2 regions of the Ureibacillus sp. 179-F W5.1 NHS genome follow, and region 1 is predicted to be linked to the other one. Evidence: riboswitches for the same ligand, from Rfam matches in the RefSeq annotation. Region 1 holds a riboswitch; the other holds the start of a gene.
The links. Region 1 has a riboswitch for FMN ahead of ribE (riboflavin synthase). Riboswitches for the same ligand answer to the same signal wherever they lie in the genome.

Region 1 (15,528 bases):
TCTAATTCTTCATGGTATAGAAGGTACATATCTTTAGGTCCAATTTCAGGGAAGTTATAAACTTCTTTAAACTCTAAAGGTTCAGTTTCTACCCATTTGCCTTCTTTCCAGTAACGACCGTTCGCAGTAATTTCGCGAATGTTGATTTCTGGGTTGAAGTTTGTTGCGAAAGGATACCCGTGGTCACCAGCATTCGCATCTAAAATATCGATGTAATGAATTTCATCGAAGTGATGTTTTAGAGCGTAAGCAGAGAATACGCCAGTTACACCTGGATCGAATCCACTACCTAATAAAGCTGTAAGACCAGCTTTTTCGAATTTTTCTTTGTAAGCCCATTGCCATTTATATTCAAATTTAGCTGTTTCAGGTGGCTCATAGTTTGCAGTATCAACATAGTGCACACCTGTCTCTAAACATGCATCCATAATTGTTAAGTCTTGATATGGTAAAGCAACGTTAATTACCACATCTGGTTTAAATCCATTGATTAATTCAACAAGTTCGTTAACATTATCCGCATTAACTTGTGCAGTGTGGATAATTGTTTTACCGCCGTCTAATTTTTCCTTTAAAGCGTCGCATTTTGACTTAGTTCGACTAGCGATCATAATCTCCTCGAACACTTCTGAATTTTGTACACATTTGTGTACGACTACGCTAGCTACACCGCCAGCTCCAATAATCAATGCTTTACCCAATTCTTTATAACCCCCAAATATTTTATTTTTTTAAAACAAAACGATTATACACAATAATGTTGAGGGTATCAAATAAAATTAGGTTTCAGTTGTTTATTTCATTGTAGAAAGATAAAGGATATTGGAGAATTTTAACTAGTTTTGAAGAATATTATCCTAAAGATGAAACTATTTATTGTATAATAGAGTCAAGTTTTTAAAGAATTTTACTCATATTCTTTCAAATATAATAGTTCGTTTGAGCAATAAAGATTGGACAATCCTTCAAAATTTATTTGTTACGACAACGAATAAATAAATTTGTCTAAGCGTAATTATGAGTAAAAATGATAGCGTTTCCATTCATTTTTTTAGTTTGGAGTACAAAAGGGAAACACTTATTGCCCTTATACCTTTAAATAATAAAAGGTGTTTCCTTATTATTTTAAAACAAAGGAGATGTTGAAGATGTCACCGTTTTGGGGAGAAGTTTTAGGGACGATGATTTTAATTTTGTTTGGAGCAGGTGTTTGCGCGGGCGCTAATCTAACGAAGTCCTATGCAAAAGATGCCGGCTGGGTAGTCATTTCGATTGCTTGGGGGCTAGGTGTAACATTAGGGGTTTATGCCGTCGGAAGTATTAGTGGTGCCCATTTGAATCCGGCAGTAACAGTAGGTTTAGCATGGACGGGTGATTTTGCTTGGAATGATGTTCCACTATATATTCTTGGACAATTAATCGGAGCATTTTTAGGAGCATGTATTATTTTCCTTCAATATTTACCTCATTGGAAGGAAACGAAGGATCCAGGTGCAAAACTAGGCGTATTTTCTACTGGACCGGCTATACCTCATACGTTTTCCAATTTGTTAAGTGAAATTATTGGGACATTTGTATTGCTATTAGGTCTGCAATTTATCGGAGCGGGGCAATTTACAGAAGGGTTAAATCCAATTGCTGTAGGGCTTCTAATTGTTGCCATCGGTATGGCCTTTGGAGGTACTACAGGTTACGCTATTAATCCTGCCCGGGATTTAGGCCCACGTATCGCCCATGCAGTTCTTCCGATTGCTGGCAAAGGGTCTTCAAATTGGAAATATTCTTGGATACCAGTTGTTGGTCCACTGCTTGGTGGCTCTCTAGGTGCATTATTCCATAAAGCTGTATTTAATAATACGATGACGACTGAATTTTGGATTGTATTAGTTGTGACAGTACTTGTTTTAGGTATTGCTTATTTTATGAGTCCAAGAAATTTAACAAGTAATGAAATGCTTTAAAAGACAAACGAAGTTAAAAATGAACTATAGATAGGTGGGAACAGGAAAATGGGAAAATATATTTTGTCAATCGATCAAGGAACAACTAGTTCAAGAGCAATTCTTTTTAATAAGCAAGGAGAAATTGTCCATAGCGCTCAAAAAGAATTTACTCAACACTTTCCAAATCCAGGGTGGGTTGAGCATAATGCCAACGAAATTTTAGGTTCGGTTTTAGCTGTCATTGCTTCTTGCTTATCAGAAGCAGACGTTTCTCCTGAAATGGTAGCAGCGATAGGGATAACAAATCAACGGGAAACAACGGTTGTTTGGAATAAAGAAACAGGAAATCCGATTTACAATGCAATTGTTTGGCAGTCACGTCAAACAAACGATATTTGTGAGGAATTGAAAAGCAATGGATATAACGAACTTTTCCGTTCCAAAACGGGATTATTAATCGATGCTTATTTCTCAGGAACGAAAGTGAAATGGATTTTAGACAATGTGGATGGTGCAAGGGAACTTGCTAATGAAGGAAAGTTATTATTCGGTACAATCGATACTTGGTTAATTTGGAAACTGTCTGGCGGTAAAGCCCATGTGACGGATTATTCCAACGCATCCCGAACACTTATGTATAATATTTACGAATTAAAATGGGATGAGGAATTATTATCGATTCTTGATATTCCAACATCTATGTTGCCTGAAGTTTGTCCTTCATCAACAGTGTATGCGACTACCGATAAAGAGCATTTCTTCGGTCAGGAAGTACCAATTGCTGGGGTGGCTGGAGACCAGCAAGCAGCATTGTTCGGCCAGGCATGTTTTGAAAAGGGGATGGCAAAAAACACTTACGGAACAGGCTGCTTCATGCTCATGAATACTGGTGAGAAACCAGTTAAATCTGTCCATGGCTTATTAACAACGTTAGCATGGGGATTAAATGGCAAAGTAGAATATGCGCTAGAAGGAAGTATTTTTGTAGCCGGATCTGCTATTCAATGGTTACGTGACGGTTTACGTATGTTTAATAATGCTGCTGACAGTGAGCAATATTGTAGAAGAGTTGATTCAACGGACGGAGTTTATGTTGTTCCTGCCTTTGTTGGATTAGGAACGCCTTATTGGGACAGTGAAGCAAGGGGAGCAATATTTGGTTTAACGCGCGGAACAACAAAGGATCATTTCGTTCGTGCTACAGTGGAATCATTAGCATATCAAACGAAGGCTGTTCTCGATGCGATGGAAAAGGATTCAGGAATTTCATTGAAAACATTACGTGCCGACGGAGGAGCTGTTAAGAATAGTTTCTTAATGGAGTTCCAAAGCGATATTTTAAATGTTCCAGTAGAAGTGCCAAAGGTAAATGAAACAACGGCGCTAGGAGCAGCCTATTTGGCTGGATTAGCGGTTGGCTTTTGGGAAAGTCAAGAAGAAATTGCATCCCAATGGGCAATTGACCAATCTTATGAGCCGAAAATGGACGAAGCGAAAAGAAAAGAATTGGTCGACGGTTGGGAAAGAGCTGTTGCAAGTACGCGAACATATAAATAATTCTCGTTTTAGAAATTAAGCTAGATTATTTAGAGATCACTTAAACATACCTTTAAAGGTGGTGTTTTGTGATCTCTTTTTTATGGCCAGTGGAGGAGGCATAGATGCTTCCTCTTTTTTCACTTTGTTAAATTCGCTTTTTGTTCTATACATTATAGAACAGTTCTGTTATAATAAATATAGAACAGATTGGAGGGGAATTCGTGATCATTCGAATAGAAACAACTTCAGATGTCCCAATTTATACACAATTAACCAATCAAATAATCGAAGGGATTGCCCGAGGGGACATTCAATATGGTGAATCGTTACCATCCGTACGAGCGTTTGCAGCAGACTTAGGCGTTAATATGCATACGGTAAACAAAAGTTACCATGAGCTAGAAAAGAAAGGGATTATTAAAATTGTCCCTAAATCCGGTGCGATTATTTCGCCAGGTGAACATGTCACTAATGAAACGAACGAAAGAATTCTTTCCGTAATAAAACCTATTATTGCTGAAGCACTCGTGCTAGGAGTAAAAAAAGAGGAAATTCAAAATATGATTTTTTCTATTATGGAAGAAATGAAGGAAAGGTAAAGGAGGAAATAACATGGCGTTTTTAGTTTTTCTTATCATTACTTTATTTATAGCTGTCACTCAAATCGTTATTCCGTATTTAGTTAAAAAGACGGTTATTTTTGGTGTGACAATACCTGAACAATATATGAACGATGGGGCAATTAAAAAGTTGAAAAAGCAATATGCTATTGCAGTTGCCCTTATATCCATTGTGTTACTAACAGGTTATTCAGTTTGGTCATTAACTACTGAACCACAGGAAGAACAAATGGCGATTATCGGTATGTTAATGGAATTTGGAATTCTTCTCATTAGTTTATCTTTATATATTTACTATCATGGGAAAACGAAACAATTAAAAATTCAACATAAATGGGTAGAACATTTAAAACAAGTGAAAGTAACGGACTTATCCGTGCGAAAAGAAGATGAAATGTTACCGTGGTATATCTATTTATTACCCATCATTACGACGTTAGGTTTAATGAGTTATACAATTTTTAACTATGATATTTTACCGCAACAAATACCGACCCATTGGGGACCAAGTGGGGAACCGGACGCTTTTACAGAAAAATCGCCTCTCTCAGCAATACAACACACATTACTATTATTAATTATGCAATTAATGTTCTTAGGTGTTCATGTCGCGACGAAAAATTCTGGTATTAAGTTAAGTGCATCCAATTTAGCTGCATCTAAAAATCGTCAATTAACTTTAAGAAAATATTCAAGCTGGTTTCTGTTCTTCGTCATGTTAGCTTGCACTATATTAATGAGTTTTTATCAACTAACAATGATTCATCCTGAATTTGCAGTAGGTAGTATAAAAATAATTTTACCTTTTGCTTTCTTATTTATTGTATTAGCTGGCTCACTTATTTTTGCATTAAAAGTAGGTCGCTCTGATAAGAAGATAGAAGGAACAATTGATGAGAAGATTATGGAAGTAGATGAAGATCAATATTGGAAAGGCGGTATGTTTTATTTCAATAAAAATGATCCATCCATTTTTGTAGAGAAACGTTTTGGAGTAGGATGGACTATCAACTTTGCTAATCCAGTGGGTTACTTAATTGTTTTTGTACCGTTAATCATTATTATTATCATTTCTTTCGTTATGGGAGGGTGAGGTGCCGTTTCTTGAAAAAAGTAGATTTAAAAATTTCATTAATATTAGCATTTATCTGCTTAATTGGTGGGTTCTTTTTAGTACCATACCAGTTAGAAATGTTGCAAAATACTTCTTCGGATCAATACGATTCGTTAATTAAAACAATCCCAATCCCTATTTATATTTTATCGATGATAAGTTCGTTGCAAATTGCTATTTTTTCATTTGTTTTATCTTTTATCGGGATAAAACTAGCGAGGAAAGTAGGATTTAAGTTAAATATTTTCGATTCGTATTTCAGTAAAGAAAAAACGAAGATAGATTTGAAAAGTACTTTAATGGCAGTGGGCTTTGGCGTAATTACAGCCTTTGTTTTAGTTGGGGCAGATCAATTTTATTTTCAACATAATATTGAAGCTATTGGTAAAGGGCAAGCTGAAACTTCAGTGATAGGTTTACTTGCGGGAATTTTCTATGGCGGGGTGTTCGAAGAAATTATGCTAAGGTTGTTCTTCATGAGCTTATTAGTATGGCTTATGATGAAACTCTTTAGACGCAATCAGCAAAGCTTATCAAATTCTTTCTTTTGGATTGCTATTGTAATTGCTTCATTATTATTTGCAGCTGGCCATTTACCTGCAACGGTTATGGTATTTGGGGATTTAACAGTAGAATTAATTATAAGATGTTTCTTGCTAAATGGCATTGGCGGTATATTCTTCGGGTATCTTTATTGGAAAAAGGGATTCGAGTATGCAGTGTTAGCCCATATGTTTACACACATTGCATTACAGCTGTTGTTTATTCCACTATTGTCATGATAGTTGCATGAACTGTCTTTAAATAGGAAAAAGAGATGACTAGGTCACCTCTTTTTTAATTAATTCTTTTAAAACCACGTGCTCTGCACGTGTGAAAATATACTTTTAGAGTGGTATTAGAAATGGAAATAAAAACTCCTATTGATATAATGAAAATAGCCGTCAAACCAAATTCAAATCGAGAAGAGTTTTACTCAATGTCGAGCGACAATAGTCTATCACACACAAGATGGAATTGGAAGTATCACATAGTTTTTATTATTATTATTATTATTACTTTTTCAATGTTAATTTCGCTACGATTTCAACCCTTGCCGTTTGAGGAAACATATCTACTGGTTGAATGTAGTCCACGTTATAAAACTTCGTTAATTCCTGTAAGTCTTTAGCAAAGGTGGACGGATTACAAGAAGTATAGACAAATCGTTTCGGTTTAATTTTCAATACGGTTTTGATGAAGCTTGGTGCAAGACCAGTCCGGGGTGGATCGACAGTAATTACGTCAGGGATAAATCCATCCCGTTTCCATTTTGCCAACCATTCCTCTGCTGTACCTGTATAATAGCGAACATGTTTATATCCGTGATTTCTTGCATTTTTCTTAGCATCAACAATACTTTCAGGAACAACATCCATACCGCGGACTTCCTTTGCTTTAGGTGCTAGCCATAACCCAATTATCCCAACCCCACAATAAGCATCTACTACTTTTTCCTTTCCAGTTAACTGGGCAGCTTTTTTAATTTCATCATATAAATGAACCGTCTGCTCAGGATTAAGTTGAAAGAAAGCGCGGGACGATAAGTCGAAGGCAAGTTCTCCTAAATTTTCATGAATCGTTTCTTTACCATATAAACTAATCGTTTCATCTCCAAAAATAAGGGAAGTTTTTTCTCGATTTATATTTTGGGTAATCGAAACGATACTCGGATCGATTTTTAATATGCGCTCGATTAACTCTTTCTTATGAGGTATATCTTTTCGTGTCGTCACTAAACAAACTTGGGTTTCGCCTGTTTGAACAGCTGTGCGAACGACAATTGTGCGAACTAATCCGTCCAACGATTTCCCATCGTAAATGGAGATATTTAGCTTTTGTAATATTTTTCGAGTCCCTACAGTGATTTTAGACGTTAGGGGATGTTGAACAGCACAATCATTAATATTTAATAATTTATTTGTCCCTTCAATATATAAACCTGCATAAACCCGTTTCCCTTCTTTTCTTACTTGGAAGGAACTTTTATTTCGATAATGCCAAGGGGTGTCCATCCCAAGGGTAGGGCGGATATCCGTCGTTTCAGCAATTGATTTAACGTACTTTTCTAATGCTTGTATGACCATATCCCGTTTTTCTTTAAGTTGCCCGCTATATGTTAAATGTTGCAGCTGACATCCTCCACATTCATTGTAAACAGGGCAGCTTGGCTCTTGGCGGTCTTTCGATACTTTACGGATGTTTAAAATTTCCGCTTCAGCAAAATTTCGCTGTACTTTTGAAACTTTTACAGTTACTTCTTCTCCAGGTAATGCACCTTTTACGAATACTACATTTCGTTTATAAAAGCCGACCCCTTCACCATTAATACCTAATCTTTTAATCGTTAAAGGAAATTTTTGACCAATTTCCATTACTACATTTTCGCCCAAAAGCGTTCACGTCCTTTATTTTGTTCATTTAACCATTATATCGAAGCACTATTTGAAAGCAAATGAATAAATTCTTCCTTTAAGTAAAAATCTATAGAGATACGTTTAGTGTTATTTTAAAATAAGTTATTAGCAATTATTTTGAAATCGTGTTATTCTTATTTCAATTAAATAAATTATTCCTTCGGGGTCGGGTGAAATTCCCAATCGACGGTGATGAAGTGAAACTTCTAAGCCCGTGAGCTTGTTATAAGCAGGATTTGGTGCGAATCCAAAGCCGACAGTATAGTCTGGATGGGAGAAGGAACTATTATAGATGTACCATTAAAATTGTTATTTTTAATGGTTTATTTGCTATAGTATTTTTTCTTTTTCAATCCCGATTCATTTCTGAACGGGATTTTTTATTTAATAGTTTAAAATTGAATACGGTTAAGCTTAAGATATATCTTAAGCATCCTTCGGGGTCGGGTGAAATTCCCAATCGACGGTGATGAAGCGAAACTTCTAAGCCCGTGAGCTTGTTAAGAGCAGGATTTGGTGCGAGTCCAAAGCCGACAGTATAGTCTGGATGGGAGAAGGATGAATTTTGGCACTTTTTGAAAATTAATTTCAAAAGGTTTATTTCGTTACGCCATTTTTAAATACTCCCAACTCCTTAGGACATTTTCTAAGGGGTTTTTTTATTTTTAGAAAGAGGTGAGTAGATTGTTTACAGGCATAATTGAAGATACGGGAAAAGTAGTTGGGATTAAAAAAGATATCGACAGTAGTCAATTGACCATTGTTACACCCAAAATTGTGTCTGATGCTAAATTGGGTGATAGCATTGCGGTTAATGGTGTATGTCTGACGATTACCCACTTAACTAGTGAAGAAATGACTGTAGATGTCATGCCAGAAACAGTAAAGGCAACAACGATTCATACGTTAAAATTAGGAGATATGGTCAATCTAGAACGGGCAATGAGTGCCAATGGCCGATTTGGTGGTCATATTGTTTCAGGACATGTAGATGGTGTAGGAACGATTAGAAGTAAAAGACCGGTTTCAAACGCAGTTTACATTGAAATTGAAATACCTAGAGAACTTATTGAAAATTGTATACCTAAAGGTTCTATTACAATTGATGGGACAAGCTTAACGCTATTTCAAGTATCCAGTAATACTGTTACAGTATCCCTTATTCCTCACACGTATGCAGAAACGATTTTAGGCATGAAAAGTGTAGGAGATAAAGTAAATATCGAAACAGATATGTTAGGGAAATACGTTTTACATCATTTAAGAAAAACGGATAATACGTCAAATATATCAATGGAATTTTTAAAACAAAACGGATTTTAACTATAAAAACGGTGGTGGAGAAAATGATCAATACAATAGAAGAAGCTTTAGAAGACTTAAAAAAAGGAAAGCCGATTATTGTTGTGGACGATGAAAATCGTGAAAACGAAGGAGATTTAGTCATTCTAGCTGAATTTGCCACACCGGAAAATATTAATTTTATGGCGACATTTGGTCGAGGTTTAATTTGTACACCGATTACGGAAGAACTGGCCAATAAACTAGAATTATTTCCGATGGTTGAACATAATACGGATAATCATCAAACAGCTTTTACAGTAAGTATCGATCATATGGAAACGACAACTGGAATCAGTGCGTATGAGCGATCCTTTACGATTTTACAAATGATTAAAGAAAATGCTAAGCCAGCCCATTTCAGACGTCCGGGTCACGTATTTCCGTTAATCGCAAAAAGAAACGGAGTGCTCGAAAGAAGAGGACATACTGAAGCAGCTATTGATTTGGCAAGAGCTTGTGGCAGCGTTCCGGCAGGTGTTATTTGTGAAATCATGGCTGATGATGGAATGATGTTACGCCTTGACGGCTTGAAGGATTTTGCAACAATGCATCGATTAAAAATTATTACGATTGAAGATTTAGTTCGATTTCGTTCAAAACAAAAAATTGGATAACACATTTTAAGACAATAATTTTATGACGAGGAGAATAGAACAATGGGAAAACGATTTGAAGCACAATTAATAGGAACAGATTTAAAAATAGGGATTGTTGTAGGACGTTTTAACGAGTTTATTACAACAAAATTATTAGATGGTGCCCTTGATGGTTTAAGAAGACATGGAGTAGATGAAGAAAATATTGATGTAGCATGGGTACCAGGAGCGTTTGAAGTACCATTTATCGCTAAACAAATGGTTGAAACAGGTAACTATGATGCGGTAATTGGGTTAGGTACAGTAATACGTGGAGCAACAACTCATTATGATTATGTTAATAACGAAGCAGCAAAAGGAATTGCTAGCGTTTCATTAAATTCAAATGTGCCAGTAATTTTCGGGATCGTAACAACAGAAAACATCGAACAAGCAATTGAACGTGCAGGTACAAAAGCGGGCAACAAAGGTTATGATTCTGCTGTTTCTGCCATTGAAATGGCCAACTTGAAAAAAATGTTTAAATAATGAATAGAAATCAATGCTTTTAACAAAATAAGTGCCAACACGCCTACTTTTCGTGTTGGCACTTTTTATTATTCTAATACGGATTCCATGACTAAATCGTCAAGGGAACCAAAAGTATACCCTTGTTTTTTCGCTTCTTTTATAAATTTCGGAAGGGCATCGGCATTATGTTTTGCCACAGTATGCAATAAAATTAATGCGCCTGGGTGCAATTGGTTCATTAGTTCATCGTAAGCATATTCCCACCCTACATTGGAATCAGCATGCCAGTCTACAAATGCTGTATCCCAGAACATGTGGGTATAACCGTGTTTATTTCCAACTTCTAAAACTCTTTCGTTAAATATACCTTTTGGTGGACGTACATAATGGGTACGTTTAATTCCGGCAACTTCATTTAATTTTGAATCGAATTTTTTCCATTCTTTTACAAGTTCTTCGTCGGATAACTTAGACATATCTGGGTGTCCATAGGAATGATTCCCGATAATATGACCTTCTTTAATCATTCTTTTTACTAAATCCGTTGCACTTGTTAAATAGTGCCCCGTTAAGAAAAAGGTTGCTGGAACATTTTCTTCCTTTAAAGTATCCAAAATACTTTCTGTATATCCGTTTTCAAAGCCGTTATCAAAGGTTAAATAAATAACCTTTTTGTTTGGGTCTCCTCGATAAAATGCGCCATACTCTTTTAACATGCTTTCAAATTTTGCCCCCGCATCTGCCGGCTTTCCATCTTTTGATTTACTAAAGCCCCAGTGATAGGAGTTTGCGTTAGCAATATCTGGTTTAATAAAACTAAAGGCAAAGAAAAATGCGATTGCCCATAATGTTAAACGAAAAATGGGATGTTTCCACATAAAAAATTTTAGCCTCCTTTTTGCTTATATTGTGCGAAAACTGTTCCTTTATGCCAATGAATATTCGCTTATCCTAGAAGGAAATGATTTAACAAATGAACGGCAATGAAACGAACTTAAAAAAAATGTATACTAATGCTTAGAAGGAGTGTTTGTATGCAAGTCATATCGAAAATAAGCAGACAGAAAAACAATCCAGAACGATATAATATTTATTTAAATGAAAGTTATGCCTTTGCTGTTGATGAATCGACCCTTATTAAGTTTGGTTTAACAAAGGGAAAAATACTCGAACAATTTGATATCGATGAAATTACATATGAAGATGAAATCGCAAAAGCGTTTAATCGTGGCTTAAATTTTTTAAGTTATCAAATGCGCAGTGAATTTGAAGTGAAAAAGAAATTGTTAGATGCAGGCTTTGGAGAAGCTGTCGTGTTAGAGGCCATTCGGAAGTTGGAGAAACTTGGTTTTTTAAATGATGAAACTTATTCGAAAGCTTTATTAGAAACAAAAAAGAAAACAGCCAAAAAAGGGCCGAGAGCGATTAAACAAGATTTGATGAAAAAGGGAATCGATAAAGATACTCAAAGCAAAGTACTTGAATCTTTTACTTATGAAGAACAAGTGAATATTGCGATGGAGCTGGCAGAAAAAACAGTGCGGGCAAATAGTAAAAAGACACCGATGCAAATAAAACAAAAGGTGCAAGATCTTTTAATGCGGAAAGGTTATTCCTTTTCAGTTGTATACGAAATACTTGACCAAATTCGTTTAGAGAGAGAAGATGATGATTGGCAACATTTGATTGAACTACAAGGGGATAAACTGTGGAAAAAGTATGCTGCCAAGTTAACAGGTAATGAATTGCGAATGAAAACAAAACAAGCCTTATACCAGAAAGGTTTTCCAATAGAAGTAATCGATCGTTATTTAGATGAAAAGGAGCAGGAAGCAAATGGCTGAAAAAAATTATGCGGAAATGACGGAACAAGAATTAAGAGAAGAAATTGCCAACTTAAAGGAAAAGGCTAGAAAAGCTGAACAGCTTGGGATTGTAAATGAGTATGCTGTATATGAGCGAAAAGCAACGATGGCTGCTGCTTATTTAATTGACCCGAAAACAATTGTACCAGGAGAAATGTATCGTATAGACGGTGCTCCAGGAGAATTTTTTAAAGTAGAATATTTAAAAGGACGATTTGCTTGGGGTTATCGTTTAGGTGGAGATCGTTATGAAGAAGCATTGCCGATTTCTATTCTTTTACCAATGAAAGTAGGGAAGTAATATGAATGTGAATCAATCAATAGATAAATTAACACAAATTTTAGTAAGTAAAAATCCTAATTTATCCGTTAATAAAGCAAAAACATGGATTGAACTACTCTGGTCTGATTTTGAATCGACTTATGCAAAAGCGGGATATGATTACCGTGGAATGGAATATACAGAAAAGATAGTCCAACAATGGATTGAAAGTTACGGAGATAAAATTCATGAGTTTGCGGGTAGAAATCCAAAGTATGCCCATCTATTAGATGAAAGTGATGAAAATCTTCATTAAATAATAGAGGAGTTGTCCTAATAGGTGGGACAACTCCTCGCTATTTAATTACTCGAACCAATTTGTAGTTTGCGTTGTAGTTTATCTTCAGAATAAATCCAACCCGTATAGGAATTGACAATGTTCAACTCCTCATCCACATGGGCAACAGCTACAAAAGGATAACGATCATTACTTCGATAACGTAAATCGATTAAACGCACTTCCGTTAAGTTGCAGTCTATTTCGGAAATTTCCCAACGATATAAGGGAGAGAAAGAAATGAATGCAGCTAAATTCGAATCTTCAAGAGCTTTATTAACAATCGGTGTTCTTGGAAGCGGATGGATTTCAAATTTGTCGTAAATGTTTATTTTTTTGCCGTAAGCCCGACCAACATAATAATGGGTTTTTGATTTTGCAGCTACTCGCCAATTTAAAAAACGCATTGTTGGTGCGACAATGACATAATCTTCATCCGGAATAGCATCATGAACGGCCTTCTTTACAGCTGCTTGTAAAACGAAACGTATAATATAGTAAACAAAAATAATCGTATACATGACAGTGAATGTTATGACAGGGTCGAACCAAAAAGCCCATAACATAATGCCGATGCAATGTAATCCGAAAATAATCGGATCAAAGGTATTAATAACACCAAGTGCAACCCATTTCTTTGAAAAAGGACGAAGGGCTTGCGTACCGTAGGCATTAAATATATCAACAAAAACATGTAAAAAAACAGCTAGGAAAGTCCAAAGCCATAAATGAAATATATTGGCGTCTTGAAATATAAAAGATAATACAGCTGTAATGGCAATGGGCCATAAAAGGACTGCTGGGACCGAATGGGTAATGCCACGATGATGTCGGATATAAATCGCATTATTTCGAAGTTTTAATATAGTATCCACATCTGGTGCTTGTGAGCCAATAACGGTACCAGCCATAACAGCAACAAATGTTAAATTATTTTCGGCTACAACAGGATCTGCTAAAGCTAAGCCGCCTAATGCAACGCCCATTACTAAATGTGTGCCTGAATCCAAAGTATCAACTCCCTGTTTATGGACACATTTCTTATATACTTGACGGTTATTTTCATGAATCTTAATAGAAGTATTATACCCTAATTATAAAATTTAAAATCGAAATTCGTCGGAGGTTATCGTGAATTATCAATATAAAAATGAATTTCGCCATCATTTAGTCGATTGGTTTAATAGAGAAAAAAGAGATTTGCCGTGGAGGCGAACATCGGACCCTTATAAAATTTGGGTCTCCGAAATTATGCTTCAACAAACAAGGGTAGACACGGTCATCCCGTATTATAATCGTTTTTTAGAAAAATATCCTACGATGCAGTCCCTTGCTTATGCTCCGCAAGAAGAACTGTTAAAAATGTGGGAAGGGTTAGGATATTATTCAAGAGCTAGAAATTTACAGGCGGGCGTTAAAGAAGTGGTCGAGAAATATAACGCCGTTGTACCGGACAATCGCCATGATCTTTCAAAATTAAAAGGTATTGGACCATACACTGCTGGCGCTATTTTAAGTATTGCCTATAATAAACCAGAGCATGCAGTGGATGGAAATGTTATGCGTGTTTTAAGCCGCGTATTACATATTGAAGAAGATATCGCCCTACCCAAAACGAGAAAAGTTTTTGAAGAAGCAGTCGATATGTTAATCGATAAAGATTACCCTGGTGATTTTAATCAAGCCATAATGGATTTAGGAGCTATGATTTGTACACCAACTTCTCCGAAATGCTTGCTTTGTCCTGTACGTGATTATTGTATTGCGTTTCAAGAAGGTGATACAGAACAATTGCCAATAAAATCAAAAAAAATAAAAACGAAAAAAGTAATATATAATATATATGTAGCTGTCGATAAACAAGGGAATTATTTAATTGAAAAGCGACCAAATGAGGGGTTGTTAGCTAATATGTGGCAATTTCCAATGATAGAAATGACGAAAGAAACTACAAAAGACGCTTTTGAAAAACAGTATAATGTTCAAATTGAAAATTATTTAAATAATGATTTCATGAAATTTAAACATATCTTTTCCCATTTAACTTGGGAGATGGAATGCAACCTTGTACAAGTTCAACAATTGAATCAATTACCGGCCAATGCCCATTTTTTACCTATAGGAAAAATTAGGGAATTACCAATGTCAGTACCAATGTTGAAAATTTTGAATGTTCTGAATTAACTTATTTTTTAACTTTCGCATAATCTCAATAACATCAGTCCACAATAATTATTACGGAGGTGAGTTTGAGATGGCGAAGAAAAACAACAACAATAACAACAATAATAACAACAACTTCAACAATAATGAAGAATTTGGTGTTGATCAAGACTTCCAACAAGCACGTCAACAAAACCAAAAACAAAATCAACAAAACAACCAACGCAATAACAACAATAATAACAATAATAAAAATAACAACAACGAATTTTAATTAAATTGCTTTACAATTGTGAATAAGACAATTCACGTTAAGGTATAGACAAATTTATTTGTCTATACCTTAATTTTATATAAAGGATAAAAGGATGTTCTAATCTAATTTTTACCAAATTCATTAAAAAATATGTTCTTCTAACTACAAGTTTTTTATTTCCATTGTTATAATATAAAGAAATAACTGCTAGATGTTGATTTTTCTTCATTTAGCGGGTGTATAGAAACCCGCTGAATAAGATGGATTTTATTCACAGAGTTTGAAATGATTAATCGATACCGTTTAAGGTCATATCAAATCCTGGACATTTTTCAACATGAGGAAATTGATACATAGACGAAAAGGTGGGCTTTAAATGACAATACCTACAGAAGGAGAAACGATTCAAATACATAGTTATAAACACAATGGTCGCATCCACCGTGTCTGGCAAGAAACGATGGTTTTAAAAGGAACGAAAAATATCTTTATTGGAGCCAATGAGCGTACACTTGTTACTGAA
Region 2 (15,528 bases), on a different contig from region 1:
ACTACTAATTTGAAAGTTTGAATATTATCACACGCTTCTATAGCATTTGCATATTTAAAATCAATTTCGTGTTGTCCAGGAGCTACCTCGTGGTGAGAAGCTTCAATTTCAAAGCCCATTTCTTCCAATTCTAACACGATATCACGACGGCAGTTTTCACCTAGGTCAGTTGGTGCTAAGTCGAAGTATCCTCCATCATCATTTAATTCAAGAGTTGGGTTACCTTTTTCATCTAATTTAAATAAGAAGAATTCTGGCTCTGGTCCTAAGTTGAAACTTGTAAATCCTAGTTCTTCCATGTTACCTAATACACGTTTTAAGTTTGAGCGTGGGTCACCAGCAAATGGTGTACCATCCGGATTTACAATATCACAAATTAATCGGGCTACTTTCCCTTTTTCCGCTGTCCAAGGGAAGATAACAAAAGTATCTAAATCCGGTTGTAAGTACATATCTGATTCCTCAATACGTACAAAACCTTCAATGGAAGATCCGTCAAACATCATTTTGTTATCTAAAGCCTTATCTAATTGGCTTAAAGGAATTTCTACGTTTTTAATCGTACCTAAAATGTCTGTAAATTGTAGGCGAATATATTTTACGCCTTTATCTTTCACAATTTGTTTAATGTCTTCTTTTGTGTACTTAGCCATCTTTTTCCACACTCCTAAAATTTTAAATTAAAAAATATAATTTACTCACCCTTTACTTGAAAAAAGCGAGATAAATCCCCTTGCCTTAATGATGCCTTTTGCATAATTTGTGCCTGTTGCATTTCCTCACGTAAAATCGCGCGGAGTTCTGCGTCAGAAATAGATAGTTTGTTAGAAGATTTCACATTGTTGTTTTTTCTCATATCAAAAACTTTTTTAATTCCTGCCATGTTAATCCCTTGATCGAGAAGTTCACGAATTTCTAATAATGCATCTACATCATCTAATGAGAACATTCTACGATTGCCTTCTGACCTTGCAGGCTCAATTAATTTATGTTCCTCGTAATATCGAATTTGTCTCGCAGTTAACTCCGTTAATTGCATTACCATGCTAATAGGGAGTAACGGCATTGCTCTTCGAAACTCTCGACTCATCGACATCTCCTCCCTTTCATAGCATTATTTTAAACTATGTTATGTATAATAGCAATACTATGTTAGAAAAAATAACATATGAAATTTAGATTTTTTTTATCGCAATTTTAGATGGAACGAATTCCCTATATAATCAAGGGCTTACGACATAAAAAACGAAAAAACCCAACGCTTTCACGTTGGGCCATTCTGTATCAATTTTTTCAAATAAAAAAGCTGTTCATTATCGTCATAGTTTATGACATGAATGAACAACTTTTGATTTATAGTAAATATTGTGCTCGTTGATTTTCGATCCAAACTTTCATTGTACGGAATAATAAAACCGTTACAATCATGAGCATAATTCCTTTTATAAAGTTAAATGGTAAAATACCTAACACAATCGTTTCTTTCATATCAAAAGTACCCCATCCAAGGAAGTAAGAATACATAGGTAAAAAGGCTACATAGTTTAATAGACTCATTCCTACTGACATAATGACTGTACCTGCGGCTAACCCTAAAATTAATCCTTCTAGTTTAGGTATCTTTTTATAAAGATAGTAGACAGGTAAAATAAATAAAATACCTGTAACAAAGTTGGCCATATGACCTACCGGAACCCCTGTTGGTGTCCCTGAGAAAATCCAATCTAATACATTTTTAAACAGTTCGACTAAAATTCCAGCTAACGGTCCCATTGTAATTGCTGCGATTAAAGCTGGTGTATCACTAAAGTCGATTTGTAAAAATACCGGGAAGCCCGGTAAAGGGAAGTTTATTAGCATCAGAATAAAAGAAATACTACTTAACATGGCAATCGTTACAAAAGAACGTAACTTAAGGTTTTGATTTTTCATTTACTTTCTCTCCTCTTTGCTGATTCAACCCGCAAGAAGAAAGGACAGCCTTCATCTATATTCGCCTTCTCCATGAAAAATCCCTTATGCAAAATTGCATAAGGGAGAAATAGGCACATTAAAAATAAGAAAATAAGTATGCGAAAACAAGCGTATTATAAAGGGTACGCTAAATAAAAGTAAAGTTATACGACAATGTACAAACGATACTTCCACATACAGTTTCCTATCCACAAACGAATATAGAGACCGTACCTTCACCTTCTCCCATCCAGACTATACTGTCGGCTTTGGAATCACACCAAATCCTGCTCTAAGTTGAGCTCGCGGGCTTAAGAAACTATATTGCAATCCTCCGATGTAAAAGAGAATGAGTTTCTATTACCGCCGATCGGGAATTTCACCCTGCCCCGAAGATGAATCAATATTATTTTTTAACATTATATCTCGAAATTGAAATATTGTAAAGATAGTTCAATAGGAAAAACTTTTCCTTTTATTTCCTATTTTCAAACGCTATTTATTGAAAAACTGTTGAATATGGTATTTCATTTGCACCGACCGGCATTGGTAATGTTGTAGTAAAATCAAAACCTTGCCATTCGGTTTGGGTTACATTTTTAAATTGTACGTTCATATTGAAATTTGCTGCGGTTAATAAAATTCCTTCAATCATTTTCATCGCTTGTTGTTGATCAAGAGTCATTAAATCCAATTGTTCAGTGAATGTTACAGTAACCACATCCTGTTCAACCGTTACATCGTAATCAACATCCGGAACAATAACGGATTGATAAACATCATTTGTGTTTTCTTTCATTGTAAGAATCGCTTCTTCTACGGTTGAATAAAAAGCTCTAAAGTTAGGCACTAAATAGCTCTGACCATCTGGCTGTGTAAATTGATAATAGTTGTATTGAGTCGTTTCACCATTCAATGGAATTGGTGATGATTCTCCTACTTCACTGAATATAAAGGGTGAACCAGTTTCATCTAATTGAACAACTTCATCATAATGATCTCCAAATGTATCTACTAGTGATGCTGTATAAGTTGTAAGTGAACCAGTTCCAACATCATATAATTGATCACTTGGTAATGTGTGAACAACTTGATTATCCCGTTCAGTAATTTCCCCGTCATACGGATGATAATTATGAAATCCAATAGCCTCTTCGTTAAACAATGGTGCATATTTGTTATATAGCTCAACCCCTGTAGGTTGACTATTACCAAAATCCTCCTGAATTCTTTCATTTGGAATTAAAACGGTTACAGGGATACTATCTGCAGCATCACTAGCTAATCCTAATTTAAATATCGTATTTCCTTCAATTTGATCAGGATAAACAGCTGTACGAAGATCAGCCATCTCAGTTCCCATTATATTCATTTCTTCACTAGATTTCGATTCCTCTGATTCAATCATAGAGTTCTTAGAAACACTAGAGGAATCGTCTGCTCGATCCATTACGGTAGTTTCTTCAGAAGTATGTTGGTTCATCATTGACGGAACTAATATAGCGATTAAACAGACTGCAGCTATTGAAATGGCCATCGGTATCCAATTAAATTTCTTTCTAGTTTTCTTCAAAGGCTCCTCATCAAAAAGTCCATCTTCCTTTAGTCGTTGGAGGACTTCATCTTTTGAACGTTGATCATGAATTTTCGGTACATTGGATAATAGATTTTCAATTTTGTCGTCATCCCATTGGTCATGAGTCATGTTGATTCGCCTCCTTTTTGGATGTTGTTAATAACTCACGAAGTTGTTTAATGGCCCGATGTTGTGTTGTTTTAACTTTTCCTTCCGTCCAATTTAAAACCGCTGCTGTTTCCGATATAGATAATTCTTGGAAATATCTCATAATGATGACCATCTTTTGATCACCAGTACATTTTTCTAAAGCGGTTAATAACTGCTGCATTTCGTCATTGAGCTCGGTAAAACTTTCAGGAGATTTAGTTGGTGATACGAGTTGTTCTGTTTCCCAATTAAAAGCATTAAAACTGTGGGAAGAACGAACAGTATTTTTTCTAAAATAGTCGATGGCTACATTTTTTGCAATGGCAAATAGCCATGTTTTCTCTGAGCTTCTCCCCTGAAATCGCTCGTAGGATTTTAATACTCTTACATATACTTCATGGGATAAATCTTCTGCAATGGTTCGATTTTTAACTAAATAAATTAAAAATTGAAAGACATCTTGATGGTACAATTCATACAAACGATGGAATATGGACTCTTTCAAACTATCAGTCCTCCGTTCCTAGTAATTTTGTCGTATACAACATAGAAAAGTTTCATTAATTCAAGATATTTTATAATTTCTATTAAAATTATTCTATATGGTCATTATAAGTGCAAATATCAATGATATACATAAAATAAAGGAAAAGGTTGTCCATTTCACTACAATCTTTAAGGACAACCTTTATTTTAATGGTTTTACATATAATGGTACAACTAAAATAAAGAACAATTTTTATTTGACGATAAACAGTCCACGAAACTGACTATTCCTTTTGCTCAAATTGTTTTGCGACTGTTTCAATTACATTGACTCTTCTTACTAAATCTCGATAACGCATTTGTTGTTGCGCTTTTTCTTTTGTAACTCTCTGTTGTTCTATATATACCTTTTGAATTTCCGAATGAAAGTATTCAATATCTGATTGATTACTCGATAAATTAGCTGCACTTTGAAGTACCAGCTTTTTAGTCTTTAAATCCGATTCTAAAGAATTAAGTTTGTGAATTTCTTCTTGTACACTCGTACATTCATTTATCAAATCTTGAAATAGATCGAGAACATGCCCCATTTCAACTATTCCCCTTTCCACACAATTTGGTTTTCTACGATATCTCTTTATCTTATGAATATTATTTCCGAAAAAACTTCTAAATAATGATGTTTTTTAACAATTGGAAAAAGGGGCTATTTAATGTCGTTCTTCCAATATAAAAAAGGCTAGAAACATTGACGTTTCTAGCCTTATCACTTTTCTTATAATGGTAAAAAGAAGGTGAAAGTAGTTCCTTCTCCAACTATACTATCTACATGAATATTCCCTTTATGGGCTTCGACGATGTTTTTCGCAATGGCAAGACCTAACCCTGTTCCCCCTTTAGAACGTGTTCGAGCTTTGTCCGCTTTATAAAAACGTTCAAAAACATAAGGTAGATCGTCTTGCGGAATTCCCTCACCAGTATCCGAAACTTGGATTTTTGCATAGGATAATTCTTGCGTTAAGGAAACCGTTACACTTCCCTGTTCGGAAGTATGTCGAATCGCATTATCAATTAAATTCGTTAACACCTGTTCAATTCGATCTTCATCCATACTTATTTGAACATCCTCAGACAACTCTGTCTTAAATTGAAGATGAACTTTCCTTTCCTTTGCAACCTGGGTAAATTTTTGCGTAATTCTTTCAATAGCATGCACAATCGGAACTTCGTCTTTAAATAAATTTGTATATCCCGATTCCATGCGAGCTAAATCTAACAAGTCATTAACTAAACGTCCCATTCGTTGAGATTCATCATAAATGATGCGAGTCATTTCACTCCGTTCTTCTTCGTTGGACACTACATCATCTAATAACGCTTCAGAATACCCTTGCAACATCGCAATAGGTGTTCGAAGTTCATGGGACACATTCGCAATAAAATCGGAACGTAATTTTTCAAGACGGGATTGTTCGGTCATATCGCGAATGACCGCAATGGCCCCACGAATGGATAGTTCACTATTTTTTAATGGACTAATCGTAATTCGATAGTAGGAACCACCTATTTCAAGGTCTTCTTCTAGCTTATCTTCAAAATTTAATACATGATCTAGCATTTCAAAAATTTCCTTAGGAATAGGACTGTCATTTTGCCCTTTTTTCCCTATAAACCATTTTTGAAGTAATTTATCAGCAGGAGGGTTACTTAATAATATCGTACGATCCCGGTTAAATGTAATCACACTATCGGTCATTGAAGTTAAAACACTTGCTAACTGTTCTTTCTCCTGGTTAATCACTTCTAAATGATGCTTTAATTGTCTACCCATTTGATTAAAAGCAACGGCTAATTGGCCAATTTCATCATTTTGAGTAGTAGGCAACGTTTCATCAAATCTCCCTTTTGCCAATTCAAAGGCGTGTTCACGCATTTTACGTAATGGCCATGTAATACGGGAAGATAGGAAGAAGGCAAAAAACGTTGTTAAAACAAAGGCAATAAAAGCTGAAAGGAAAACGATTTTCGTCGTTTCCTGGGATGTTTCATGCAATGCCTTTGGATTTTGATAGATGAAAATTGCCCCGTGAACTTCATCATCACTTTTTAATGGATAACTTAATACAACATAAGTTTCCATTTTCTCTTCATCCGTTTGAGAAGGTAAAATCATTTCATCGATAATTGGTTTATCCGATTCATAAATTTTATCGAAGGCTTTGTTTTTTATAATACTATTTTGAATTACTTCTTCGTTTGTTGCTGTTTGAAAGGATGAAACGACTTTTCTTTCATTTGAAGCAAGGAAAGCATTGGTATCCTCCGTTAACATTTCTTCGATAATTTCATCTGTTAACTGCTCTAAATCATAATTATCAACGATACTAGCAATCGTAGAGGCTGTTTGGCTTAAAGATTTTTCTGCTTGTTCACGATGATAATCTTCTAAAAACTCCAACATTAAAACCGTAAATACGAACAATACAAATGAAACGAGAAGCAATATGGTAATCCATAGCTTCCCGACAATACTTCTCCATATTTTAATCATTGATTACCTCAAATTTATAACCTACGCCCCAAACCGTTACAATCATCTTCGCTGCATTCTCCGATACTCGATTTAGTTTTTCGCGTAAACGTTTTACATGGGTATCGACTGTTCGTAAATCACCAAAGAAATCGTAATGCCAAACTTCTTTTAATAATTGTTCTCGGTCAAATACTTTATCTGGAGATTTAGCTAAAAAATATAACAGCTCGTATTCTTTTGGCGTTAAGTTTACTTCCGTACCATCGGCAGTAACACGATGTGCATCATGATCGATAGTTAAATGTGGGAAAACCACTAGATCCTTTGAAGTAGACGGACTTGAAACGGGTGAAAACACAGCTGAACGACGTAAAATTGCTTTAACACGTAATACAACTTCACGAGGACTAAATGGTTTTACAATATAATCATCTGCACCTAGTTCGAAACCTTGTACTCTGTTAGCTTCTTCACCTTTAGCAGTTAATAATATGATAGGTGTTGTTTTCTTTTCTCGTAATTCTGAACATACTTGTAGTCCATCTTTTTCAGGCATCATAATGTCCAATAGTATACAATGATAGTCTTTCTCTAAAGCCATTGTAAGGGCGATTTCACCATTTTCAGCTTCATCTACTTCATACCCTTCACGTTCTAAATACATTTTTAATAAACGTCGAATACGGTCTTCATCATCTACTACTAATACAGAAATATTTTCAGACATAGGTTTTACCCCTCTCATTCTTTCTCTTTACTATTGTACATTTTCATATTAAAAATTTAAAGGAGATATAACAAAACTTCCACAGTTATGTCGTTTTGAAAGATTTTTGAAAATAGATTAGAGAAAAATTGTATGATTATTTGAAAAACTAAATTCTATAAAGAAAGTTCTTCCCATTAATGAGAAGAACTTTCATCCGTTAACTTACTCTTAAGCGTAAGAATGTAAACCTGCAATTACTAAGTTTACAACTATTAAGTTGAAAAGAATGATGGCAAAGCCGATACATGCAAGCCATGCGGATTTTTTACCTTCCCAACCTTTAGATAAACGTAAATGTAAGTATGCCGCATAGAATAACCATGTGATAAGCGCCCATACTTCTTTTGGATCCCATCCCCAGAAACGGCCCCACGCTTCTTGCGCCCAAATCATGGCAAATACAAGGGCACCTAAACTGAATATAGGGAAACCAATTAATACAGAACGATAACCAATTTCATCTAATAAATTTAAATTTACTTTTTTAACTAATGGATGAAGCATACTTAAAATACTTCGACGAGTAATTAATCGGATTAAAATATAAAGAATTGAACCGAACACAAATGACCAAAATACAGTTGTTAATTTTTGCGCATTAATAACTGGCGCTGTTTCAACAAACGGTTCCATCACGTCATCCGTTAATAGTACGTATTCATTCATTCCGAAAACAGCTGGCATATTGTATGTGATTTCTTGTTGTGCTCCTTCTTTATCCACATAAGTAAACGCTGCTTCATAACCAATACTTTTGAAAATCACTGTTGCTAAAATAAATCCAATTACTAAAACCATAAAATAAAGAACAGCTTCTAACCAGAAACGGCCTTTTGATTTCACTTGAGGATCGGTATCTTTTAGTAAGTACAACAATCCTGCAACTGCACTAATTGCTAGAACCGATTGACCAAGGGCAGCCGTAATAACGTGAATCGTTAACCAATGACTTTGTAATGATGGCACTAATGGATCCACATCATTCGGGAACATAGCCGCATAACCGATAATTAATAGCGCAATCGGTAATGCTATAAGCCCAAGGGCAGTTAAACGATACATATAGTAAATAAGAATGAAAGCAGCAATGATAAACATACCAAATGCAGTCGTAAATTCAAACATGTTACTTACAGGTGCATGTCCTGTATAAATCCATCGCGTAATAAAGTAACTTAAGTGGGCTAAAAATCCGATAATCGTTACGATCATCGCTAATTTGCCCCATTTGTCAGCACGTTTTGCTGCACCATCCGGTTTTGAACTTTTAATCGCTCCACCGAAGAAAAATGTTCCAACTAAATAAGCAACAAATGCAACAAATAACAGATTTCCACTTATATCAATTAAACTCATAAAGTGCTGTCACCTTCCTTTTCTTTTCCTTCACCTTCGCCATCTTTATCCTCTTCTCCTTGATCAATGTATGGAGGCAAGTGGGCAAAATCTGATAAAGCATTTAAATCTTTCTTTATACTAAACCAGTTTTTGTTTGTATGGGCTGCAAGGCGAATTGTACCATCTTCCAATTGTTCCACCCAAACACGTCGGTGATTCCAATAAGAACCGATGACTACACCTAACATAAAAATAACGCCACCAATTGCTAAAATTGGAATGGTACTATCTTTATGCACAGTTAAACCAGACATATCTCTAGTTTCAACACTTTGGAATTCCATTTTATACGTGTTATTACCATTTGGTTCAATTGTTTGCTGAATCGCTACAAAGCTTACTTCCCCTTCTGGTTTATCAGGTGTTACCATTTTAAATATAAATGCTGGATTATTAGGGGTTGGTGTAGCTGTTTGCGGTTCTCCATTTTCAAATCCTGAGAAGTCAGGATAGAAACCTAATAATTCTACTTTTGTTTGATCATTCAATACATATTCTTTTTGAGGATTTGTTAGATCGATACTAACAGCACCTAAAGATTCGCCTGTTTCCTTATTTGTTAGCTCGAAGTTCATCGTTTTCAGTTCATTTAAACGGAAATCCATTTGATAAAAGGAAAATCCATCATGTTGTAAAGGATGATTGACTCGAATGGAGTATTCTTCTACTAACTCTAAATTTTCAGCTTGACCCGGAATTGCATCTTCAGACTGTTTATATAATTTCACATCAGTTTGATAGTTTTTCGCTACGACATTAACACCTTGCAACTCTTGGTTTTCTGTCTTTTCATTATCGTGCATTTCTAAAATGAAATCTTCATTTTCGATAAAGTAACCATCCATTCCTGGAACTGCCCGAGTTTCTCCTTCTCGAATCCACATCGATTCATCCACATAAAAACCAGGTACAAGTCGAAGCATCACACCAAACAAGAATATGATCAAACCAACATGGTTTATGTAAGGGCCATAACGGGCAAAACGACCACGTTCAGCTAAAAGCGCATTGCCATCTCGGCGAACTTTATATTTTAACGCTTTCATTTTTTCTTCTATTAAATTTAAAGTTTTGGATGAATCCCCTTCTGTAACAGGACCTTCCGCAATGATACGTTGTCGCTTCATAAAACTAACATGTCGTTTAACACGTTGATTTTTTAAAGAGCGATGTAATGGTAGACCTCTATCGATACTGGCAACAATAATCGAAATCGCCAGCATTCCCACTAATATTTGGAACCACCATGAACTATAAACATTGGATAGCCCTAATTCATAATAAAGCTTCCCAAGGGAGCCATAAGTTTCTTCATAATATGCAGCCTTTTGCTCCTCCGTTGAAACACTAACATAAAATTCTTGTGGGAAAATCGTTCCAATCGAAGCAGCAACGAGGTTAATAATAATTAAAGTTACCCCTACTTTTACACTTGAAAAGAAATTCCAAATTTTATCGACAATCGATTTATTTCTCGTTTTCGATCGAATTGCGATACCATCATATCGCATATTTAAAATTTTACTCTTTTTACCTTCTTCAGTTAAAGGTTGGCCACACTTTTCACAAAGCAAAGTACCTTCTGGGTTTTCATGACCGCAAGCACAAATAATTTTTCCCATTTGAATTACTCCTGTTCTGGCTTAATTGATTCCATATAGGAAGCGATTTGTTGTTCGTTCATTTCACCAGTAATAATTTTCTCAACTTCACCTTCTGGATTAATTAAGATAGTCGCTGGCAACAAATCAACATTATAAGCCGTCATTACACTCTTCGTAGGGTCAATTGCAACTGGAAAGTGTACATCTAAACTTTCAATAAAGTTTTTCACTTCAAATTCAGTTTGGGCAATGTTTACTGCTAATACTTCAACGCCTTGTTCTTTATAAATGGCATATTGATTTGACATAGCAGGCATTTCTTTCTTACATGGCTTACACCAAGTTCCCCAGAAATTTAAGAAGACTCCTTTTCCTTCATAATCTGAAAGTCGATGTTTTAAATCGCCATTATATAAATCAACAAGTTCAAAATCTGGCGCTTTGTCCCCTACTTGTAAAACTTCTACCTTATCCTTAGTTGCTGTACTATAAACTGTATAGACGATTGCAGCTAAAAGAACAACGAGGATAACACCGCGATATATAGAACGTTTTCTTTTTTTATCCATTTACAGGTTCCTCCCCAGAAAACTATACAATCTTCTTTATTATAGCAAACTTCATTTTTGCATTATCTTCTGATTTTGACTGATTTATGAAACTTTCTTTCCTAATATCAGTCAATTTTACCTGTTTCTGCTAAAACTCGAAGCAATTTTACCTCATGTTTTGACAATTCCCGATATTCTCCAGGTTTTAATCCAGCTAAATCTAAAAATGCAAACCGTTCACGTTTTAATTTGACAACTGGTGTCCCTATCGCTTCAAACATTCGACGAACTTGTCGGTTGCGCCCTTCGTGAATCGTAATTTCACAAATTGCTTTCCCTGCTTTTTCATCAAAAGATGTCATACTTACTTTTGCGGGTGCCGTTTTACCATCTTCTAATTTAATACCGCGCTGTAATTTCTTTAAGCCGTCAATGGTAGGTACTCCCTTTACACGAGCGACATAGGTTTTATCGATTTTAAACTTTGGATGGGTCATTTGGTAAGCGAATTCGCCATCATTCGTTAATAAAAGTAAACCTGATGTATCATAATCAAGACGTCCAACTGGGAAAATACGTTGATGTACATGCTTTTTGAAAATATCCGTCACCGTTTTTCGACCTTTATCGTCTGTTACAGCTGATATTACGCCTCTTGGTTTATATAACAAAAAGTAAACTTTATCTTCTTTTTCAAGTTTGATACCATTTACTTCGATTGTGTCAGAGCTTGAAACCTTTGTCCCTAACTCCTTGACAACTTTTCCATTGACTTTCACTTTACCTTCTAAAATTAATTGTTCTGCTTTTCGCCTTGATGCTACGCCAGCATACGCAATCACTTTCTGTAATCTTTCCAATTTGTCCACCCCGTTCATTCGTGTCAGCACATTTAATCTGTTGAAAATTATGTCATATTCTGTTTCATTATTAAAGAAAAATAGCTTATTTCGAAAGTTGTTTGATTATTTCGAAAGGAGCCATGTAAAAAACATATAAAATTGCTTCTTTCTTAAGCTATATGTAGTTTATGGATACTTTAAACTGTTAAAAATCCCTATATCCAAAACACAAAAAATAAGACTGCTCGAATTGCAGTCCTTAAAGAATGATCATCTTTATTCGTACTGTTCATTATTGGAACGACTTTATTTGATATTAACTCTAGTTGAATAAATACTTTCATTATTTAAAAATACATGCCAAATTCCAAAGTTGTCTTGCTTTCTAGATAAGTGTAACACGTTTTGAATTTGTTTTTCTTCTTCTTTGTTAACTAATAGTTTAATCGGTTTACTTAATTCTACCGTTTTTGTTTCTGTTGCTTGATATTCTCCTTTATCTGCAATTGTAACATAGTCATAGTTGGAAAATATTTTATTCGCAAGTGATGTATGTACTTGCCAATCATTTGACTCGCTTAACGTAACAACAATAACCTTTTTATTATCTTTTTCAAAATAAGTTGCCAACGTTCTTCCTGCCACTTTTGTAAACCCTGTTTTTCCTGCTACGGCATCTACTTGTTGACGTAAAAGGCGATGTTTATTTTGCCAAGTGACACCATTTTTAGTTGGACTTTTATAATTAATCGTCGAAGCAATTTTTTTAAATGTATCGTTCTGTAAAGCAATACGTAACATTTGAGCTGTATCATATGCGGATGAAAGATGTAATTCATTGTGTAAACCAGAAGGGTTTGTAAAATACGTATCATTTAATCCGTATAGATAAGCTTTTTCATTCATTAAATCAACGAAACCTTCTAAGGAGCTTCCTGCATGTTCTGCTAAGGCGTATGCAGCGTCATTCCCGGAACGTAACATTAAGCCATACAATAACGTTTCCACCGTAACTTTTTCACCAGGCTCTAAATAAATCGATGAGCCTTCACTTAATGCTGCTTGGCGAGAAATGGTCACTTCATCGTCTAATTGACTATTTTCAATAGCTATTAATGCTGTCCAAATTTTTGTTAAACTAGCTATAGGCATTCTAGAATGGACATCACTGCCTTCCAATAATCTACCTGTTTCTGCATCAATTACGGCATACGAAGCATTTGCTGCGGTTGTAACCGAGAAAAAAAATACGATGGAACAAAGAAACGCAAAAAAGATTTTTGCAATTTTTTTCAACAAGCCACTCCTTTTTTCACTTTACTCTTCACTAAAAGCTTCTTGGAATTTCGTCATAAATAAATCTGTTTCTTCATTTTCATCCACTTGATCGCCTTCAAGTAATGGAGGAAGTTCTTTTATATCTTTCAAACCGAAATAGTTCAAAAACTCCTTTGTCGTACCATAAAGTATCGCTCGTCCTGTTCCTTCTGCCCTTCCGACTTCTTGTATTAATGCACGGGAAACGAGCGTTTGGATAGGACGTTCACTTTTCACTCCACGTAAATCTTCAATTTCCGTTCTCGTAATGGGTTGCTTGTACGCAATAATAGCTAACACTTCTAATGATGCCGTAGATAACACATGGCTATTCGGATTTTCTACAAGTTTTTTTATACAATCCGCCATCTCAGGTTTTGTCGTTATTTGATATGTACCTGCTAATGTTTTTAATGTGATTCCTCGTTCTTCAGATTCATTATAATTTGTTTCTAGCTCACTTAAAGCGGCCTCAATCTCCATTTCATCGACTTCTAGTAATTGGGATAGCTGCTTTAAAGTTAAGCCATCGTCGCCCACTACAAAAAGAAGTGCCTCAATCTTGCTCATCAAATTGTTTAAGTTCATCGCCAATATCCTCCTTTTGTAAAATAACAGTTAAGTCTTCGAAGTTATTTTCTTGCTCTACAAAAACGACATGGCGTTTCATTAGCTCTAATAATGATAAAAACGTTACAATAATTGTTGATTTATCTTCGTATGGGAAAAGTTCAGAAAAGGAAGATCGACCCCCGCTTAACTTTAACGAATCAATCACAGCAATCATTTGATCTTTAACCGATATTTCTTGTCTAGCAACTCTTGTAGATAAAGGTCTTTTAAGCTGCTTCCGACGTAGCAATTTTTGGAAAGCACTTAACATATCATAAACATTGACATTCATATCGAAAAGTGCAAGCTGTTCATCTGGCAGAAATCCTGATAAATCGCTAGGTGGTCGTGTGAAAACTTGTGCACGATCAGCTTCTAAATCCTTTAATTCGTTCGCAGCTTCTTTATATTTCTTATATTCTATTAATTTTGTTACGAGCTCTTCCCGTGGGTCAGGTCCTTCAACTTCAAATTCAGCATCTTCTATTTCACCTTCGTGAATGGGAAGGAGCATACGACTTTTAATCGCAAGTAATGTTGCTGCCATGACAAGATACTCACTTGCTTCATTTAATTCTAGCTCTTTCATCGCATGAATATGGTCAATATATTGTGCGGTTAACTCAGCCATTGGAATATCATAAATATCAATTTCCAAACGATGAATTAAATGCAATAATAAGTCAAGAGGACCTGTAAAGGCTTCTAATTTTACTTCATACATGTGTCAACCACCTGACATTTTGTTCGTTAACTTTATAGTTCGTCCTAATTTTAATCATATGGATACTTAACTATTGTAATTCAAATTTTAGTATAGAGGAAAGAGGATTGTAATGCATCCACTGTTTCATCCATTGTTTATAGATTATTGTACATATTTTAATGGCAATCAAGATTATTTTGAATGTCACGAAGTTCTTGAAGAATATTGGAAAGAAATTGCACCTGGTAAGAAAAATCATCCATTGGTAGGATATGTCCAACTTGCAACAGGCATGTATCATTGGCGTCGAAACAACACAATCGGTGCTATGAAAATATTAAAAAAGGCTATGAACAATTTCTCTATCAATCAATCATCGCCCTTTTTCGATTTCATCGAGTTCGATGAATTATGTAAAAACTGCGAAATGAGTATGGAAGCTATAAAAAATGGTGAATCCTTTAAACCTTTTTCTTTAACTTTGACTCATGCTAAGTTTGCTTCAATCGTGGATAGAAAAATAGAAGAACTACCCAATGTTTCAAAAGAATTTCTTCTCCATAAACATATGCTACGCGATCGTACAGATATTCTTGAAGCTCGGAACAATAAACTTGGCTTATCGCAAAAACATTCTAATAAAGAGGATTAATTACAGCTTTTGCAAATATATTTGTAAAAACAAGAAGAAGAGGCTGACGTCACTCATTGTCGTCCGCCTCTTCTACTATTGGTAAACATTTTTCTATAAAAGGTTGTGTTTCTTCATTCGCTTTCAACTCTTTAAATTGCCCTGTCTTTAAAAGTGCTTTCAACATGGCAATTGCGACACCTTCACCTCGATAAGAAGGCACTACCGTAATATGTTGAATGATAGCAACAGAATCTTTTTCGAGCACTCCTACAATTCCTATATATTCTTCATCTTTTTTCCACAAATACAAATGCCAATTTTCTTCTTCTTCATAAGCATGTATTGTTTCCATCAAACGCTTTACGTCCTTTTCTTGAGGCATGAACGAAAGCAGACC

Region 2: it holds a riboswitch for FMN, as region 1 does, so the genes downstream of both, ACH0B5_RS01450 (ECF transporter S component) here and ribE (riboflavin synthase) in region 1, are expected to answer to the same signal.

What each region holds. Positions count from the first base shown of each region.
Region 1 covers NZ_JBIQFG010000032.1:3,143-18,670, forward strand. Annotated here, with positions in the region: gene ACH0B5_RS13195 (saccharopine dehydrogenase family protein) at 1-701, opposite strand, end outside; gene ACH0B5_RS13200 (MIP/aquaporin family protein) at 1,149-1,961, shown strand; gene glpK (glycerol kinase GlpK) at 2,010-3,500, shown strand; gene ACH0B5_RS13210 (GntR family transcriptional regulator) at 3,704-4,081, shown strand; gene ACH0B5_RS13215 (DUF1648 domain-containing protein) at 4,095-5,195, shown strand; gene ACH0B5_RS13220 (CPBP family intramembrane glutamic endopeptidase) at 5,207-5,998, shown strand; partial or broken gene ACH0B5_RS18095 (IS200/IS605 family transposase) at 6,196-6,258, shown strand; gene rlmD (23S rRNA (uracil(1939)-C(5))-methyltransferase RlmD) at 6,272-7,630, opposite strand; FMN riboswitch at 7,825-7,958, shown strand; FMN riboswitch at 8,102-8,235, shown strand; gene ribE (riboflavin synthase) at 8,357-8,995, shown strand; partial or broken gene ribB (3,4-dihydroxy-2-butanone-4-phosphate synthase) at 9,019-9,609, shown strand; gene ribH (6,7-dimethyl-8-ribityllumazine synthase) at 9,673-10,140, shown strand; gene pdaA (delta-lactam-biosynthetic de-N-acetylase) at 10,209-11,000, opposite strand; gene recX (recombination regulator RecX) at 11,157-11,966, shown strand; gene ACH0B5_RS13255 (YfhH family protein) at 11,959-12,288, shown strand; gene ACH0B5_RS13260 (YfhJ family protein) at 12,296-12,565, shown strand; gene ACH0B5_RS13265 (metal-dependent hydrolase) at 12,610-13,596, opposite strand; gene mutY (A/G-specific adenine glycosylase) at 13,718-14,770, shown strand; gene ACH0B5_RS13275 (hypothetical protein) at 14,841-15,023, shown strand; gene ntdP (nucleoside tri-diphosphate phosphatase) at 15,382-15,528, shown strand, end outside.
Region 2 covers NZ_JBIQFG010000002.1:21,094-36,621, reverse strand. Annotated here, with positions in the region: gene glnA (type I glutamate--ammonia ligase) at 1-653, opposite strand, end outside; gene ACH0B5_RS01455 (MerR family transcriptional regulator) at 695-1,090, opposite strand; gene ACH0B5_RS01450 (ECF transporter S component) at 1,354-1,932, opposite strand; FMN riboswitch at 2,188-2,354, opposite strand; gene ACH0B5_RS01445 (hypothetical protein) at 2,453-3,658, opposite strand; gene ACH0B5_RS01440 (RNA polymerase sigma factor SigX) at 3,648-4,184, opposite strand; gene ACH0B5_RS01435 (hypothetical protein) at 4,450-4,755, opposite strand; gene ACH0B5_RS01430 (ATP-binding protein) at 4,941-6,716, opposite strand; gene ACH0B5_RS01425 (response regulator transcription factor) at 6,709-7,425, opposite strand; gene ccsB (c-type cytochrome biogenesis protein CcsB) at 7,636-8,823, opposite strand; gene ACH0B5_RS01415 (cytochrome c biogenesis ResB family protein) at 8,820-10,487, opposite strand; gene resA (thiol-disulfide oxidoreductase ResA) at 10,493-11,038, opposite strand; gene ACH0B5_RS01405 (pseudouridine synthase) at 11,146-11,880, opposite strand; gene ACH0B5_RS01400 (D-alanyl-D-alanine carboxypeptidase family protein) at 12,169-13,149, opposite strand; gene scpB (SMC-Scp complex subunit ScpB) at 13,180-13,767, opposite strand; gene ACH0B5_RS01390 (segregation/condensation protein A) at 13,736-14,515, opposite strand; gene ACH0B5_RS01385 (DUF309 domain-containing protein) at 14,628-15,149, shown strand; gene ACH0B5_RS01380 (GNAT family N-acetyltransferase) at 15,199-15,528, opposite strand, start outside.